DNA from 2 places in the Bacillus sp. 5w2 genome. Region 1 is predicted to be linked to the other one. Evidence: riboswitches for the same ligand, from Rfam matches in the RefSeq annotation. Region 1 holds a riboswitch; the other holds the start of a gene.
The links. A riboswitch is a leader RNA that binds a small molecule or an ion and turns the genes downstream of it on or off. The one in region 1 is predicted to bind S-adenosylmethionine.

Region 1 (7,516 bases):
ATCTAAAATTTCATTTGCATCTTGTGTTAATAGAGTAGAAGGTACCTCTACCTCTCTCTCTTTTTCAATATTTTGTACTAGTACTTTCGTTACTTTTACAGGACAACCTACTTGGTGTATAAGTCGCTCTTGATGATCTGTAATGATACGAACTACACCACTACCAACTGTCCCAAGACCTAATAAACCAACTTGAATTTCTTTCATAATACTGTCCACCCCTCAAAAATTGTGTTTAGATGAAATTATATGAGTAAAAAATCTGAAAAACAATGTTTTTTGAACATTCGGAAAAATATAAGCTGATCTTTACAAAGAAAACGTTACCACGTGTTACACAATCTTTTTATAGTACATAAGGGGTTTCTTGATACACGTAATAATTCAGCCAATTAGAGAATAATAGATTCCCATGGCTCCTCCACCTTACAAGTGGTTTCTCATTTGGATTATTATGCTTAAAATAATTTTTCGGCACATCAATATTTAACCCTTTTTGGCGGTCCCGTTCATATTCTTGCTTTAACGTATCACAACTATATTCACTATGCCCGAGCGCAAACACTTGTCTTCCTTCTTGCCCAATAACAAGGTGCACACCCGCTTCCTCAGAGTTTGCTAATAATGTTAATTCTTTCACCTCTCTAATATCACTCTCTCGTACTTCTGTATGACGAGAATGCGGGGCGAAAAACAATTCATCAAACCCTTGTAACAATTTCACATGTTGCTCACGGACTTCATGTTCAAATACACCGAACATTTTTTCCTTAAGAGGATACTTTGGAACGCCGTAATGATGATATAAACCAGCCTGTGCCCCCCAGCAAATATGAAGCGTAGATGTTACATTCTCTTTTGAATACTCCATAATACGTTTAAGCTCTTCCCAATAATCTACTTCTTCAAAAGAAAGAGTTTCAACTGGTGCTCCCGTAATAATAAGTCCATCAAATTTCTCATTCTCAATATCACGAAATGTTTTATAGAAACTCGTTAAATGTTCCTGTGCTACATTACGGGACAAATGCGATTCCATATGAAGCAAATGAACATCTAATTGCAACGGTGTGTTGCCAATTAAACGAAGTAATTGCGCCTCTGTTTCTTGCTTTGTAGGCATTAAATTTAATATAGCAATTTTCAATGCCCGGATATCTTGTGTTTCTGCTCGCTCCTTCGTCATTACAAAAATATTTTCCTTCTGCAACACTTTGCGAGCTGGTAAATCTTTATCAATTATGATCGGCATGTTCTTTGCCTCCGACTAGCGCTGCTTCTAAATCTGCAATAATATCAGAAACATCTTCTATACCGACCGATAAACGAATTAAATCTGATGTGACGCCAGCTAAACGCTGATCCTCAGCACTTAATTGTCTATGCGTTGTGCTAGCAGGATGTATGACGCAAGTTCGCGCATCAGCTACATGCGTTACGAGAGTTGCTAGTTTTACATTTGCGATAAATTCTTTCGCTGCTTCTAATCCCCCTTTAATGCCGAATGTTAAAACACCACTAGCACCTTTCTTCAAATACGTTTGTGCTAACGAGTAATTTTCATTACTATCTAATCCCGGATAATTCACCCATTCAATACGTTCATGGTTAGCAAGCCACTTAGCAACTGCGAGAGCATTTTCACTATGACGCTCCATTCTTAAATGCAGCGTTTCTAAGCCGATATTGCTAATATACGCATTGAATGGGCTCATACAGTTTCCGTAGTCTCTTAATAATTGAACACGTGCCTTCACAATATAAGCTGCTGCACCAAAATTTTGAACGTAACTTACGCCGTGATAACTTGGATCCGGTTCAACAAGTTCAGGATATTTCCCATTTGTCCAATCGAAGTTCCCTCCGTCAATAACAATGCCACCTAAAGAACTTGCATGACCATCAATATATTTCGTCGTAGAATGAACGATAATATTTGCTCCATGTTCAAATGCTTGGCATAAATAAGGAGTTGCTAATGTATTATCCACGATAAAAGGTACTTCCAACTCTTTCGCTGCATCTGAAAATTCTTTGAAATTTAGAACATTCATCGCTGGATTTCCTAACGATTCTGCATAAACAAGTTTCGTCTTATCATTAGCAAGGGCCACAATTTCATCAGCAGTTAAATTCGGATTAAAGAACGTAACATCAATACCAAGCTTACGCAAACTCACTCCAAATAAATTAAACGTTCCGCCATAAACTGTTGAAGAACAAAGCAAGTGGTCTCCGCTACTACAAATATTTAAAACGGCAAGCATAATAGCAGCCTGCCCAGAAGCCGTTGCAACAGCTCCTACACCACCCTCTAAATCCGCTAACTTTTGCTCAAATGCAGCTAAAGTAGGATTTCCAATACGCGTGTAGATATATCCTTCTGCCTCTAAATTAAATAGCGCCGCTAAATCATCCGAAGTATCGTATTTATACGTTGTACTTTGATAAAGCGGTAAAACACGCGGTTCACCATTCTTTGGTGTATAGCCACCTTGCACACAAATTGTTCCTTTTCCCCATGATTCTCCCATCTCTCATTCTCCTTTCTTTTATACAAAATAAAAAAACTGCTCCTTTCCTGAAAACAAGAAAGGAGCAGTTTGAAAACACGCTCTAAAGGCTCTTTCTTATCTTTCAGGATTATTACCTGCAGGATTTGGCACAATTCCGTTATACGGCTGTTGCCAAGGTTTCATCGGGCCTGTCCCTCCACCTTTTCTTGATAAGACTATGCAATTACCGTTGATTTTATAGCAATAATTTCCTAATGTCAATTGGTTTTTCTGAATGTTCAAAATTAATTACAAATAAGTTTACATGCATAACAAAAGAAATATATTCCATATTCATTTGAAAAAGACCTTTTAAAACCCCCGATTAATATATAGAATTAAATACGTAGTTTAACTGTATACATTCCAAATTCTCACGAGACCTCAATATATTGAATAAGCCAACCTCTCAAAAAGATACTATACATATTCATCTCATTTCGCAGTAGTATATTTAATCCTTTCGACATTAAAACTTACATAACGGAGGTATCACATGACAAATACAAAAGACATGCACTATATGCTCGTCCTATACGGCATTCTTTTAGGCTCTATAGTAGGAGCAACAGTCTGGTTATTTTTAGTTACAATAAATATCGGCATTCACTTTATTTGGGGATACTTACCTACTATTTTCTCTTCTCCCGCTTATTACACTATTTGTGTAACAACTATCGGTGGGATTCTCGTTGGTTTAACCCAAAAATACTTCGGCACATATCCACGTCTTATGCCGGAAGTAATGGGTGAATATAAAAAAACAGGTAGAATTGAATACCGTTTTGTACATAAAGCTACTTTAACTGCGATTATCGTTTTAATATTTGGAGCTAGCTTAGGTCCCGAAGCAGCACTTGTTGGAATTATCGGTGGACTTTGTACATGGGTAGGCGATCGCTTTACATTCGCCTTAAAAGGAATGAATGAACTAACAGAGGTTGGAATCGGTGCTACTTTAAGTGTAATTTTTAACGCGCCATTATTCGGTTATTTAGCTCCAAATGAAAATGAGGGTGAGCAAATTAACGAATTTTCTAAAGGAAAAAAAGCAATTGTATATTTAGCTACCACTTTCGCTGGTTTTTCCGTTTATTTATTACTTAGTAAATTTGATAATCGTGGATCCTTTATCGTTGATTTTGGGGAGGGTTCCCTATCTCTTAATGAATGGATTGCCTTTCTACCACTTGCTAGTATTGGTGCTATAGTTGGATTCTTTTATTTCAAATTAGAATTCACATTAGAGAAATTAATCCATCCCTTAAAAGAATATAAACTATCACTTGGAATTATCGGTGGTATTTTATTAGGAATTACAGGAACTTTTCTCCCGTACACGTTATTCTCCGGAGAACATCAATTAAAAGATTTAGTCGTTGAATGGAGCCATTTATCCTTCTGGGTACTACTTCTTTCAGGGATTTTAAAATTATGTATTACTGCTGTTTGTTTAAATACAGGTTGGCGTGGCGGGCATATTTTCCCGATTATATTTGCTGGATCTAGTATCGGATATGCTATAGCTTCCATTATCCCTATAGATCCAATCGCTTCGGTAGCCATCGTAACAACAGCAATTTCAAGCTATGCATTAAGAAAACCAATTGCTATAACATTACTATTGCTCATGTTTTTCCCGCTCAACTTACTATTCCCGATGCTTGGAGCGGCAGCGATTGGTAATGCATTTCCACTTCCTAAAAACAACGAAACTACAAGCTAATACAAATAGGCAGTAGGGACAAAAGTTCCACTGCCTATTTTCATTACACACGCTGCTTCAATATTGCATATAACTCTTCAAAATTTTGTACTTCATATGTTGGCACAATCTCGCTATTATTTGATTTCTTTTCTGGATTAAACCAACAAGTGTCAATTCCCGCTACATATCCACCTTTAATATCAGCGCTTAACGAATCCCCAATAATGAGCCCTTCTTCAGGAGCAAAATTAGGAATTCGTTCAAAAACATAATCAAAATACTCTTTCATCGGCTTTTGGAATCCTGTATCTTCGGAAACGAAAACATCTTGAAACAAGGTATGTAATCCTGCATTACGTAAACGTTTATCTTGCGTCTTAGAAATACCATTTGTCACTATATATAAATCGTACTCACTTTGAATTTGACTTATAAATTCAAACGCGCCTTGTATAAGTTGATTCCCTTCTTCTAAGTAACTGCGATAATTATTTTCGAATAATATCCCATCTACTTCTTCCCCGTATTCTTTAAACAAAATCGAAAACCGTGTATTTACAACTTCATCACGGTTCATTTTACCTTCTTCAAAAGCATCCCAAAGACTTTTATTAATTGTTTTATACTGCACTTCAACCTCGCTAGTTAGAGGAATCCCTTTCTCTTCAAAAAGCATACGTAACGCCATTTTCTCTGCCTTCTGAAAATCTAACAATGTATCATCTACATCAAATAATAGTGTTTTATATTTTTTCATAGGCCCCTCACACTCTCTTTTCTACAAAAACAAATTTACATAAATCGTATCATTCTTTCTTGTAAAAATAATAGGAGATATCTCATACTAAACATGAGGTGAAAATATGAAAGTCAGCAAAAATAGCAAAGAAATCTCTCATTCCATACAAAATTACAACTTCCACACTCTTTTTTCTTTTGATGTCTTACCGTATGCTGAACTACATTCCTTTCAAAAGAAAGAAAAGATATGTACTGAAGGGGTTGATGTTCCTTATCTTTATTACTTAATTTCCGGGAAGGCAAAAATATATATGAGTCACAAAAACGGAAGGGTCTCCTTAATTAACTTTATTCAAGCACCTTCGTTCATTGGAGAATTAGGGCTAATTGGCGTAGAATCCGTTACGAAAACGGTAGAAGTAATTGAAGATTGTATATGCTTAGCGCTTCCTCTTAAAGATTGCCAGCATCTTTTATTGCAAGATGCTATCTTTCTACAGAAACTATGCAAATTTATCGGCGAAAAAACAATTACCCGAACAGAAAGTTACGCCAAAAACAATAGTTATCCGTTCGAAAACCGGTTAGCAGCCTTTATTCTATTAACAGAACAAAGTAACAGTTATACCGAAAAACATACCGAGGCTTCAGAATACTTAAATGTCAGCTACCGTCATCTTTTATATGTGTTAAACCAGTTTTGCCAGCAAAATTATTTAAAAAAGGATGGAAGAATCTATTACATACAAGATCGAATTCAATTAGAAACACTGGCTGACGAACTTAAAATATAAAAAAAGTAGCATTAACGTTTACATGTTAATGCTACTTTTTTCGAGTGACGATTCTATTTTTAATTAAAATTTGCTTGCTACTTTAGCTGCTTCTTCAAGACCAGCTGTAATAATCTCTTCTGCTTTATCCGGGAATTGATTATGCCCTTCAATAACTACTGTTTCCATATTTGTTGCACCGAAGAAGCCCATCATGCTTGCTACATATTTAACAGCCATTTCTACTGCAGCTGCTGGGCCTTCAGAATATACACCACCGCGCGCGTTTAATAATGCAATCTTCTTATCTCCAATTAGACCAACTGGACCTTCTGGCGTATATTTAAACGTTTTACCAGCACGGTTTAAATAATCGATATATGTGTGTAGTACTGCTGGAATCGTTAAGTTCCATAATGGGAAACCGAAAACAACTTTATCAGCTTCTAGGAATTGATTTAAGTACTTATCAGCAACTGCTACTGCTTTTGCTTCTTCTTCTGTTAAATCAAATCCTTTACCTGCTTTGAATGTACCATTAATCATGTCTACGCCTACGTATGGTAATTCTTCTTTATATAAATCAAGTTCTACTACTGTATCATTTGGATGTGCTTCTTTGTAATTTGCTAAAAATGCCTCATATAATTTCACACTAACTGCTTGTTCCGCTGGGCGGTTGTTTGCTTTTACAAATAAAACTGTTGCCATTGTTTTTCCTCCTAGTACTCACTCTTTTGTTGTTATATGCTTTCAAAAAGGTATCCCTTGTAATTGTTGTTTTGTTGCTTACAAACATATTTTATCTTTATATCAAGACGATTTCGTCCTCACATAGACGTATTTTTCCATAAAAAAAGTCCACCTTCTAAAGGCGAACTAGGTCTTACGACTTTCGTCTTATACAACCCCATTTCTCACTGCATATAATGCTGCTTGCGTGCGATCGGATAAGTTTAATTTACTCAAAATACTACTTACATGCGCTTTTACCGTTTTTTCTGTAATAACTAAAACAGAAGCTATTTCTTTATTACTCATTCCTTTCGCTAATAGCTGCAACACTTCATTTTCTCTCGCTGTTAGCACATCCACTTGAATAGAAGGTTCTTCTTCTTTTTCTTCCACAGGTAATGTTTGAGAGAGAAGGGCATTTGCTATATCCGGATGTAATTGAATATTACCTTTATATGCGCTTCGAATAGCTTCAACAAGCTGATCCGGTTCTACATCTTTTAAAATATAGCCGCTCGCTCCCGCCCTTAACGCTGGTAAAACATGCGCCTGATCAGAAAAACTAGTTAATACAATTACTTTCACATCCGGATATTCTTTTTTGATACACGCTGTCGCCTCAACACCATCCATTTCGGGCATATATAAATCCATTAGTACAACATCAGGATTTGTCTCCCCTACTTTCACTAATGCTTCTTTCCCATTATTTGCTTCTCCAACTAATTCTAAATCTTCCTGTGTACTTAAGAAAAATGCTAATCCTTTTAAAACGACTGTATGATCATCAACTAACAATACTTTTATTTTCACAAACTTCCCTCATTTTCACATCATAATGGTACGTTTACTTTTACACTTGTTCTTTTCTTATCACTTACAATTTTAATTGTTCCACCAACTAATTCTACTCTTTCCCGCATCGTAGTCATGCCGAGTGATTTCTTCTTTTGTATGTCCTTTTCTATAAACCCATTACCGTGATCTACTATTTCTAATGATAC
Region 2 (7,516 bases), on a different contig from region 1:
TTTGAAAAGGAAATTCAAAATAATGAGGCAAATATTATGGACTTTGTTTATATTAATCAAAACGTATTAAATAATCTTCTTTACATTTTAATTAGTATCTTTATCTTTTATTTTATATTTGATAGCGGGCGCTATTTGAAGAAATATAAAAAGCTACTTACTATACTTTGTACGAGTATCCCTCTTATTTTATGTATGCGCTATCCTATCTATATGGATGAAAATTGTATTCATGATTTAAGACAAATACCAGTTATAATAGGTACGCTTTATGGTGGCTTCCCTGTCGGTATAATATTGTTTGCTATTTTATTAATTACAAGATTTTCATTTTATGGATTTAGTATGTTAACAATACTCGTTTATGGCACAATGTTTATCATTACAGCGTTCGCATCCGCAAAATTTAATAAGTATAATAGAAAAGTTAAAGTAGCTTATGGAATGTTTTTAACATTTTTTCTAGCAATATTTACAACTGTAATTGTATTAACTTTATCGGATTTTGAAGTGAATAATTTATACATTATTTATTTTATAATATTACCAACTACTTTGATGTTGTTTGTAATTTATTTTAATGAAGTTTTAAAAGATGCAGTATGTATGCGATCGAAGTTAATTAAAATGGAAAAAATGGAGATTGTGAGCCAACTCGCTGCTAGTATATCGCACGAGGTAAGAAATCCTTTAACTGTCGTAAAAGGATTTACTCAACTTTTAAAAACACCGAATTTAACTCCAGAATCTAGAGACGAGTATATTGAACATATACTTGAAGAGTTGCATCGTGCCCAAGGAATTATTGATGATTATTTAACATTTGCCAAACCTGCTTCAGAAAAATTAGATCATATTTCAGTAGAACAAGAGTTAACTCGAGTTATTAATATGATCTTACCTTTATGTAATATGAATACAATACATATTACGAAAGATTTCTCTAGGGCATCAATTGTTGGTAATAAACAGCACTTTCAACAATGTTTTTTAAACCTAATAAAAAATAGTATTGAAGCAATGCCTAATGGTGGTACTTTACATATCTCCTCATCTATTAGTAATAATAAAGTTATAATACGAATTGAGGATAGCGGAATTGGTATGTCACAAGAGCAAATAAATCGATTTGGCGAACCCTATTTTAGCACAAAAACAAAAGGTACAGGATTAGGTACAATGGTTGCTGTTAAGATTATTGAAACGATGCAAGGTAGTTTAAAAATCCGAAGTCTCGTTAATAAAGGTACAACTTTGACAATTACATTGCCGAAATGTAATACGAACTCATCTGAAAACAAATAAAAAAGGAGCATAATTGCTCCTTTTTTATTTGTTTCGATACATAAGTATCTTCTATGTTTTTTTAGTTTACATTTGTGGAGACTAATTAGAAATTAGTACCCTCCGCCCCAGCAGCTGCATCCAACGATAATTAATAAAATAAATAACACAACTAGTAAAGCGAAACCTCCACCAAAACCACAAGAACCACCGTAACTCATATTTTCTCCTCCTTTTGGTTTGAAAACTAATAGGTAGTTGATCATTTTAACTGGTTCGTATTATACATTATGTGAATATCCCTTTTTTGAGCATGTCTACATAAAAATAAGTAAAAGCACTCATTTGAGAGTGCTTTAAAATGGATACCAAAAGTTTTGAAATACATGTAACTTTAAATATACTGCAATAATTAAAATAAAAACACCTACAAATAAAGCCATGAAATCCCCTTTTTTCGCTTTATTTGTATAAAACCATGTACGTTTATCCTTCTTTCCAAATCCTCTTAAATCCATTGCATTTGAAACTGTATCAATTCTATCTAGTGAATGAATAATTAGCGGCCAGAAAATTAAGACACGGTTTTTCATACGAATCCATAAACTTGCTTCACCTTTTTCAAAAGCTACTCCTCTCGCCTCTTGTGCATGTTTAATAACTTTATATTCGGACTGAATATCAGGTATATAGCGTAATGCAATATTTATTGCATAGGTAATCTTATAATGAATACGAAATTTACTTAAGCTACTCACAAATTCGCTTGGGTCAGTCGTATAAATAAATATAAGTGTAAATGGTAATAACGTAAAATACTTTAACGAAAGTGTAGCTGCATAAAATACGGTTTCGTATGTAATTGTTGCATATCCAATATACACAAATGAAGTATATGATCCGATTAATTCAGATCCATGGGTTGGTGTAATAAATAAAATCATGACAGAATTTAATAAACTAAATGTAAATATAACACTAAAAACAATAAAAATTTTACGAAATGGAATTTTAGCAACTAAAAGTCCGATACATCCAATCATAAATACAAATAGCAATATGCGAAAATCAAAAAATAAAAAAGTAAGTGTCATACAGAAAATAAATAACAACAATTTCACTGCTCCATCCATGCGATGAAAATATGTACTATACACCTTCCTCCCTCCTAATAACATCAAAATAAAGTTCTACAAACCTTTCAGGAAATGCAATCCCACTAAATTTAATTAGTTTGTATAAAGAACTTTCCCTTAGGTTCGCTCTTTGTAACGTTTCTAGATGCCCTAATACAATAGACGCGGTATTATTCGCAATAATTTTCCCTTCATGTAAAACTATCGCTCTGTCTGTATATTCCAATACGAGATTCATATCGTGTGTGATAAAAATAAACGATATTCCCTTTGCAGCTAATTTTCTAATAAACGACATAAACTGTTTATAGTGATAATAATCTTGTCCCGCTGTCGGTTCATCTAATATGATAAGTTTCGGATTTGTTGTTAGTACAGATGCAATTGTTAATCTCTTTTTTTGTCCATAACTTAACGCCTGAATTGGCCAGTTTCGAAATGGATACAAACCACAAACTTTTAACGCTTCTTCCGCTCTAAGCTTAATCTCTTCCTTTGAAACCCTTTTTAATTTTAATGTGAATGAAACTTCTTCTATAACAGTATGTTGTGTAATCGTATGATTTGGATTTTGCATCACATAAGATATAACCTCACCGCGTTTACGAATAGACCAAGAATTGATATTTACTCCATCAATTAAAATCCTATCATTTTTTGTTTTGTTTATCCCTATAAGACTATGAGCTAATGTTGATTTTCCAGCTCCATTATGGCCCAACAGTCCTACTATTTCCCCTTTATATAGAGAGAAATTTACATTGTCTAATACTTTTTGTTTATTAGGATATGAGAACGACAAATTCTCTACATTCAATAATTCATTTTTTGTAGGACTATCTTTATAAAAAGCTTGCTTCTCCATCCACTCATTTATTACGCTACTAACATTTTCCCTTTGAAGATTTTCAATTGGGTATATTACATCATTATTACTATCAAAATGTAATCTCTTTAATACTTCTATGTACATAGGCTCTCTTAAGCCAATAGATGGTAATATATTTGACGCTAAAATCTCTTCTGGTGTCCCTATGGCAACAATTTCACCTTCATCAATTAAAATAATTTTATCTAAATCCAGGTTTAACATTTCTTCTATTCGATGTTCAATAATTACAATTGTTTTATTATATTGTTTATGTATATCTTGAATAAGTTCTATTGTATGTAAGGCGCTTAGCGGATCCAAATTTGCTAACGGTTCATCGAACAATAATATATCAGCATTTGTCGTTAACAGACCTGCTAGAGAAACAGTTTGTTTTTGCCCTCCTGATAATTCATGTGGACTTTGTTTATGAAAAGTATGCATCTTTACCTTTTTTAATGCGTCCGAAACAATCTTTTTCATATCATCTTGATTTACACATTCATTTTCTAAATAAAAAGCTACATCTTCTTCTACTGTAAGGCCAATAAATTGAGCATCTTGATCTTGCAAAATTGTTCCTACTTGTTTACTCTGTTCAAATATACTCTCTTTCCTCGGATCTTTTCCGGCAATTAAAATATTACCAGTACTAAATCCTTCATAAGAAAATGGGATTAGCCCATTGATACAATGAGCTAACGTTGATTTCCCCGAACCGCTTCGTCCAGCAACTAGTACTTTTTCTCCAGGATATATATGAAATGTAATGTCTTTTACAGTAGGCTGTGCCGCATGCTCATATTGAAAGCTAAATTGTTCAAAAGAAATAATTGGTTGCATGTTAACATCCCTACTTTTCAATTTTTAAATGTGTATGTTTCTTATTAGATTTAGCTAGACCTATTGTAATTGGCAATCCGAGAACTAAAAATACAATAACATCGGCAATTGTTGCTCCTAATACTTGTATAACAATTTTGTCAAACGGTTCTCCCATCACAATAATATCGAATGCCCCAGCAAATATAATCGCAATGACAATACCAATTAACCCAGTAATGGCTAAATAAGAAATATCTCCCTTATTATACGTCCCGTTTTTCACACTAAAGCCAACTCTTTTTTGAATGAGTCCCATTGCAAGGCCGATAAGTCCTGAACTAATAACCCACCCCCACCAAATACCCCATCCAGCGATTGTATCTGTTACGATATGACCGATAAGTCCTATTAACAGTCCTGCTACTGGACCAAATAACGCTCCAAAAACAGTTAAAATAGCTAATGCAGGTTTAATAAATGTATTTGGTGCAATAGAAAATCCCCAAAGTCCTAATATCCCGTATAACGCTGATCCAATTCCGATTGCTGCTACTAACTTTGTTGATAATTTGTTCATTACAATTCCCCTCTCATATTAGTCAACTTTTATTACTCTATATTTATTTTAAAAATGAATTATGCATCGACACTCCCTTTCTATACAACAAAAAATGACCTCTTGCATAAGAGGTCATTTTCTTTCACGTTCAAGAATCCTCTTATCTCCAAAAAACACATTGTGTCCTCTGCGGAATTAGCACCTTCCTATGATTTTACATAGGGGTTGCTGAGGTTTCGTAGGGCCGTACCCTCCACCTCTCTGGATAAGTATTAATTTGTAATTCGTATTATGGCACTAAGAAAGATAAATTACAATAGTTTTCTAATTATTTTTATTTTTTGTTAAATAGCACATTTATATCATTGTATTCTTATCGGAATTATGAAATAATGAATTCAAAATTGTTTCGGGAGGAATGTATGATGAAAGTAATCGGTTTAATTGGTGGACTAAGTTGGGAATCTACATCGTTATACTATAAACATATTAATACACTTACACTTTCTCAATATGATCAAAATGCAAAGCTTGTTTTATATAGCATGGACTTTGTTGAAGTAACTACTTTGTTACAAAATCATCAATATGAAGAAGTGAAAAACGAATTAGTCACAGTTGCAAAAAAGGTTGAAAAATCCGGAGCTGATTGTTTATTAATGTGTTCCAATACGGTCCATTTATTTGCTGAAGAAGTAGAAAGTGCAATATCTATTCCACTTCTTCACATTGGTGATGTGAGTGCTAAAGAAGTGGTAGAACAAAATATAAAGCGTATCGGACTATTGGGTACGAAACAAACGATGGAACAAGACTTCTATAAATCACGTTTAGCGAATTATAATATTGAGACGATTATCCCAAATGAAGAGGAAAGAAATTTTATTCATCATGTTATTTTAAATGAATTAAGTAAAGGAATTATTTCAGAAACATCAAAAGAAAAACTATTACAAATTACAAAATCATTAATTCAAAATGGCGCAGAAGGTATATTACTAGGCTGTACTGAAATCCCTTTGCTTATTTCCCAAAACGACCTTACTGTTCCTGTTTTTGATACTGCTTTTTTACATGCAAATACTGCTGTGCAGTTTGCGGGATAATAATATAAAAGCATAAAGGTTGAACCTCTATGCTTTTATATTGTCCACACTATTTATTTAAAAGAGATTTAATAGCTGCAATTGCCTCATTTGAACCACCGCATTCTAAAAAACTATCATTTAGTTTTCGTATACCATGTTTATACTTTTCATTTGAAAGAACGTTTGTTACCGCTTCTTTTAAAGTTTGCGCATTAACATGCTCTTTCAATAACCTATGTGCTGCCTCAAGTTCAGTTAATCTTTGTGCTATCATCGGCTGGTCTTTATCATGTGGAATTATGATAAATGGGACATTAAAATAAATAGCATCGTGTACGCTATTCATGCCGCCATGTGTAATAAATACATCTGCTTCACTTAATATTTCTGATTGGGGTACGTATGGAGCAATTATAAAATTGTCTGGTGCTTGCTTTATTTTTGAAATATCATTTCGATCACCAATTGCCATTACGACTATCCCTTCAAAATTTGAGAAAGTATCAATACAAGTATTAAAGAATGGTTCGAGCCCTTCAAGTAGTGTCCCCATTGAAATATAAATAACTTTCTTATCTTTAAGCAATTCAAGTGGAAACTCTACATTTGTTTTACGATTTGAAATACTCGGCCCAATAAAAATGTTATTTTCTCCGAACAAATCACTATCAGGTTGAAAATAACGACTTGTGTACACGAGTGAGATATCTCCCTTATTATGCATAAATTGAAGATTATTTTTAGGCTTTACTCCAAATTCATGTTCCATTTGACATAGTAACTTTTCAGAACGTTCATCGGGTCGGAATTGTATTTCTGCATTTGGATGAAAAGGTAAAGTCTCCAATAATTTTGGAGGAATTAAAAATATAGGAGAAGAAAGTACGCCTGGAATTTGTAAATACTCCTTTACTAACTCTCCAGCACCAAATATATCGTAAATTACGAAATCAAAATTTATGCTTTCACTTAATTGTTTCGTAATTTCTAATATATATAAAGAAGTTTGAACATGTACATGAAAGAAAGAATTCAGCCCATATGAAGTTTCACTATCAATAGAAATCTCCTTTAATAAATCTGGATGGGTATATACAGTTGCTCCCAAATCTTCAATTCTGCCTTTAAAGTGTTCTGTTGTAATATAATGTACGTAATCACCCCGTTCAGTAAAGGCCTTGACTAAACTTAATGTAGGATTTACATGTCCCTCTGCCGGGAAATTAACCACTAAAATATTTAGCACTTGTTACTCACTCCTTACATTTCAATGCTCTTATTAATCATATTATAATTATTACCGTCACCCTCCCCCTAATAGTCCTAATATACTTACTACTTTAGGTTGATAAATAATTGTCAGTTAATACATTAAAAAAGGCATCTACATAAGTAGATGCCTAACCGTGATAAGGAGTGTTCTGTGAGGTTAGAATAAACTTTTCAGCTTGTCCTATGCTATCAATATATGAATTTTTTTATAAAACGTGAATAATTGATAGAATGATTTTATCCCTCTCCATCACCCATTTTGGCCTATCCCTAAATAAAGGCGCCACTGGTTTCTATAACATTTCGTATGTTTTAATCCTCTTTAGAGCTATCTATTTTCATCGTTTCTCCAGTCAATCGCTTATTTTTCAATTCAAAATAAGCATCTAAAACTTCTTTTCCAATATCAGAGTTAATACCAGATTTATCATTAATAACCCATGGTACAACTACAGAGAACGCTACTTCCGGATTATCATAT

Region 2: another riboswitch for S-adenosylmethionine. It lies ahead of ACXY7N_RS22510 (ECF-type riboflavin transporter substrate-binding protein); the one in region 1 lies ahead of ACXY7N_RS21845 (bifunctional O-acetylhomoserine aminocarboxypropyltransferase/cysteine synthase).

Annotation. Positions count from the first base shown of each region.
Region 1 is NZ_JBTIWT010000015.1:93,395-100,910, reverse strand. Features, by position in the region: gene ACXY7N_RS21855 (homoserine dehydrogenase) at 1-207, opposite strand, end outside; gene metA (homoserine O-acetyltransferase MetA) at 347-1,252, opposite strand; gene ACXY7N_RS21845 (bifunctional O-acetylhomoserine aminocarboxypropyltransferase/cysteine synthase) at 1,236-2,534, opposite strand; SAM riboswitch class I at 2,628-2,732, opposite strand; gene ACXY7N_RS21840 (chloride channel protein) at 3,052-4,281, shown strand; gene ACXY7N_RS21835 (YjjG family noncanonical pyrimidine nucleotidase) at 4,325-5,020, opposite strand; gene ACXY7N_RS21830 (transcriptional regulator YeiL) at 5,127-5,798, shown strand; gene ACXY7N_RS21825 (FMN-dependent NADH-azoreductase) at 5,862-6,488, opposite strand; gene ACXY7N_RS21820 (response regulator) at 6,678-7,325, opposite strand; gene ACXY7N_RS21815 (GAF domain-containing sensor histidine kinase) at 7,346-7,516, opposite strand, start outside.
Region 2 is NZ_JBTIWT010000016.1:80,219-87,734, reverse strand. Features, by position in the region: gene ACXY7N_RS22530 (sensor histidine kinase) at 37-1,305, shown strand; gene ACXY7N_RS22525 (YjcZ family sporulation protein) at 1,398-1,505, opposite strand; gene ACXY7N_RS22520 (energy-coupling factor transporter transmembrane component T family protein) at 1,641-2,441, opposite strand; gene ACXY7N_RS22515 (ABC transporter ATP-binding protein) at 2,434-4,134, opposite strand; gene ACXY7N_RS22510 (ECF-type riboflavin transporter substrate-binding protein) at 4,145-4,693, opposite strand; SAM riboswitch class I at 4,833-4,947, opposite strand; gene ACXY7N_RS22505 (aspartate/glutamate racemase family protein) at 5,098-5,781, shown strand; gene ACXY7N_RS22500 (macrolide family glycosyltransferase) at 5,831-7,009, opposite strand; gene ACXY7N_RS22495 (peptidoglycan D,D-transpeptidase FtsI family protein) at 7,348-7,516, opposite strand, start outside.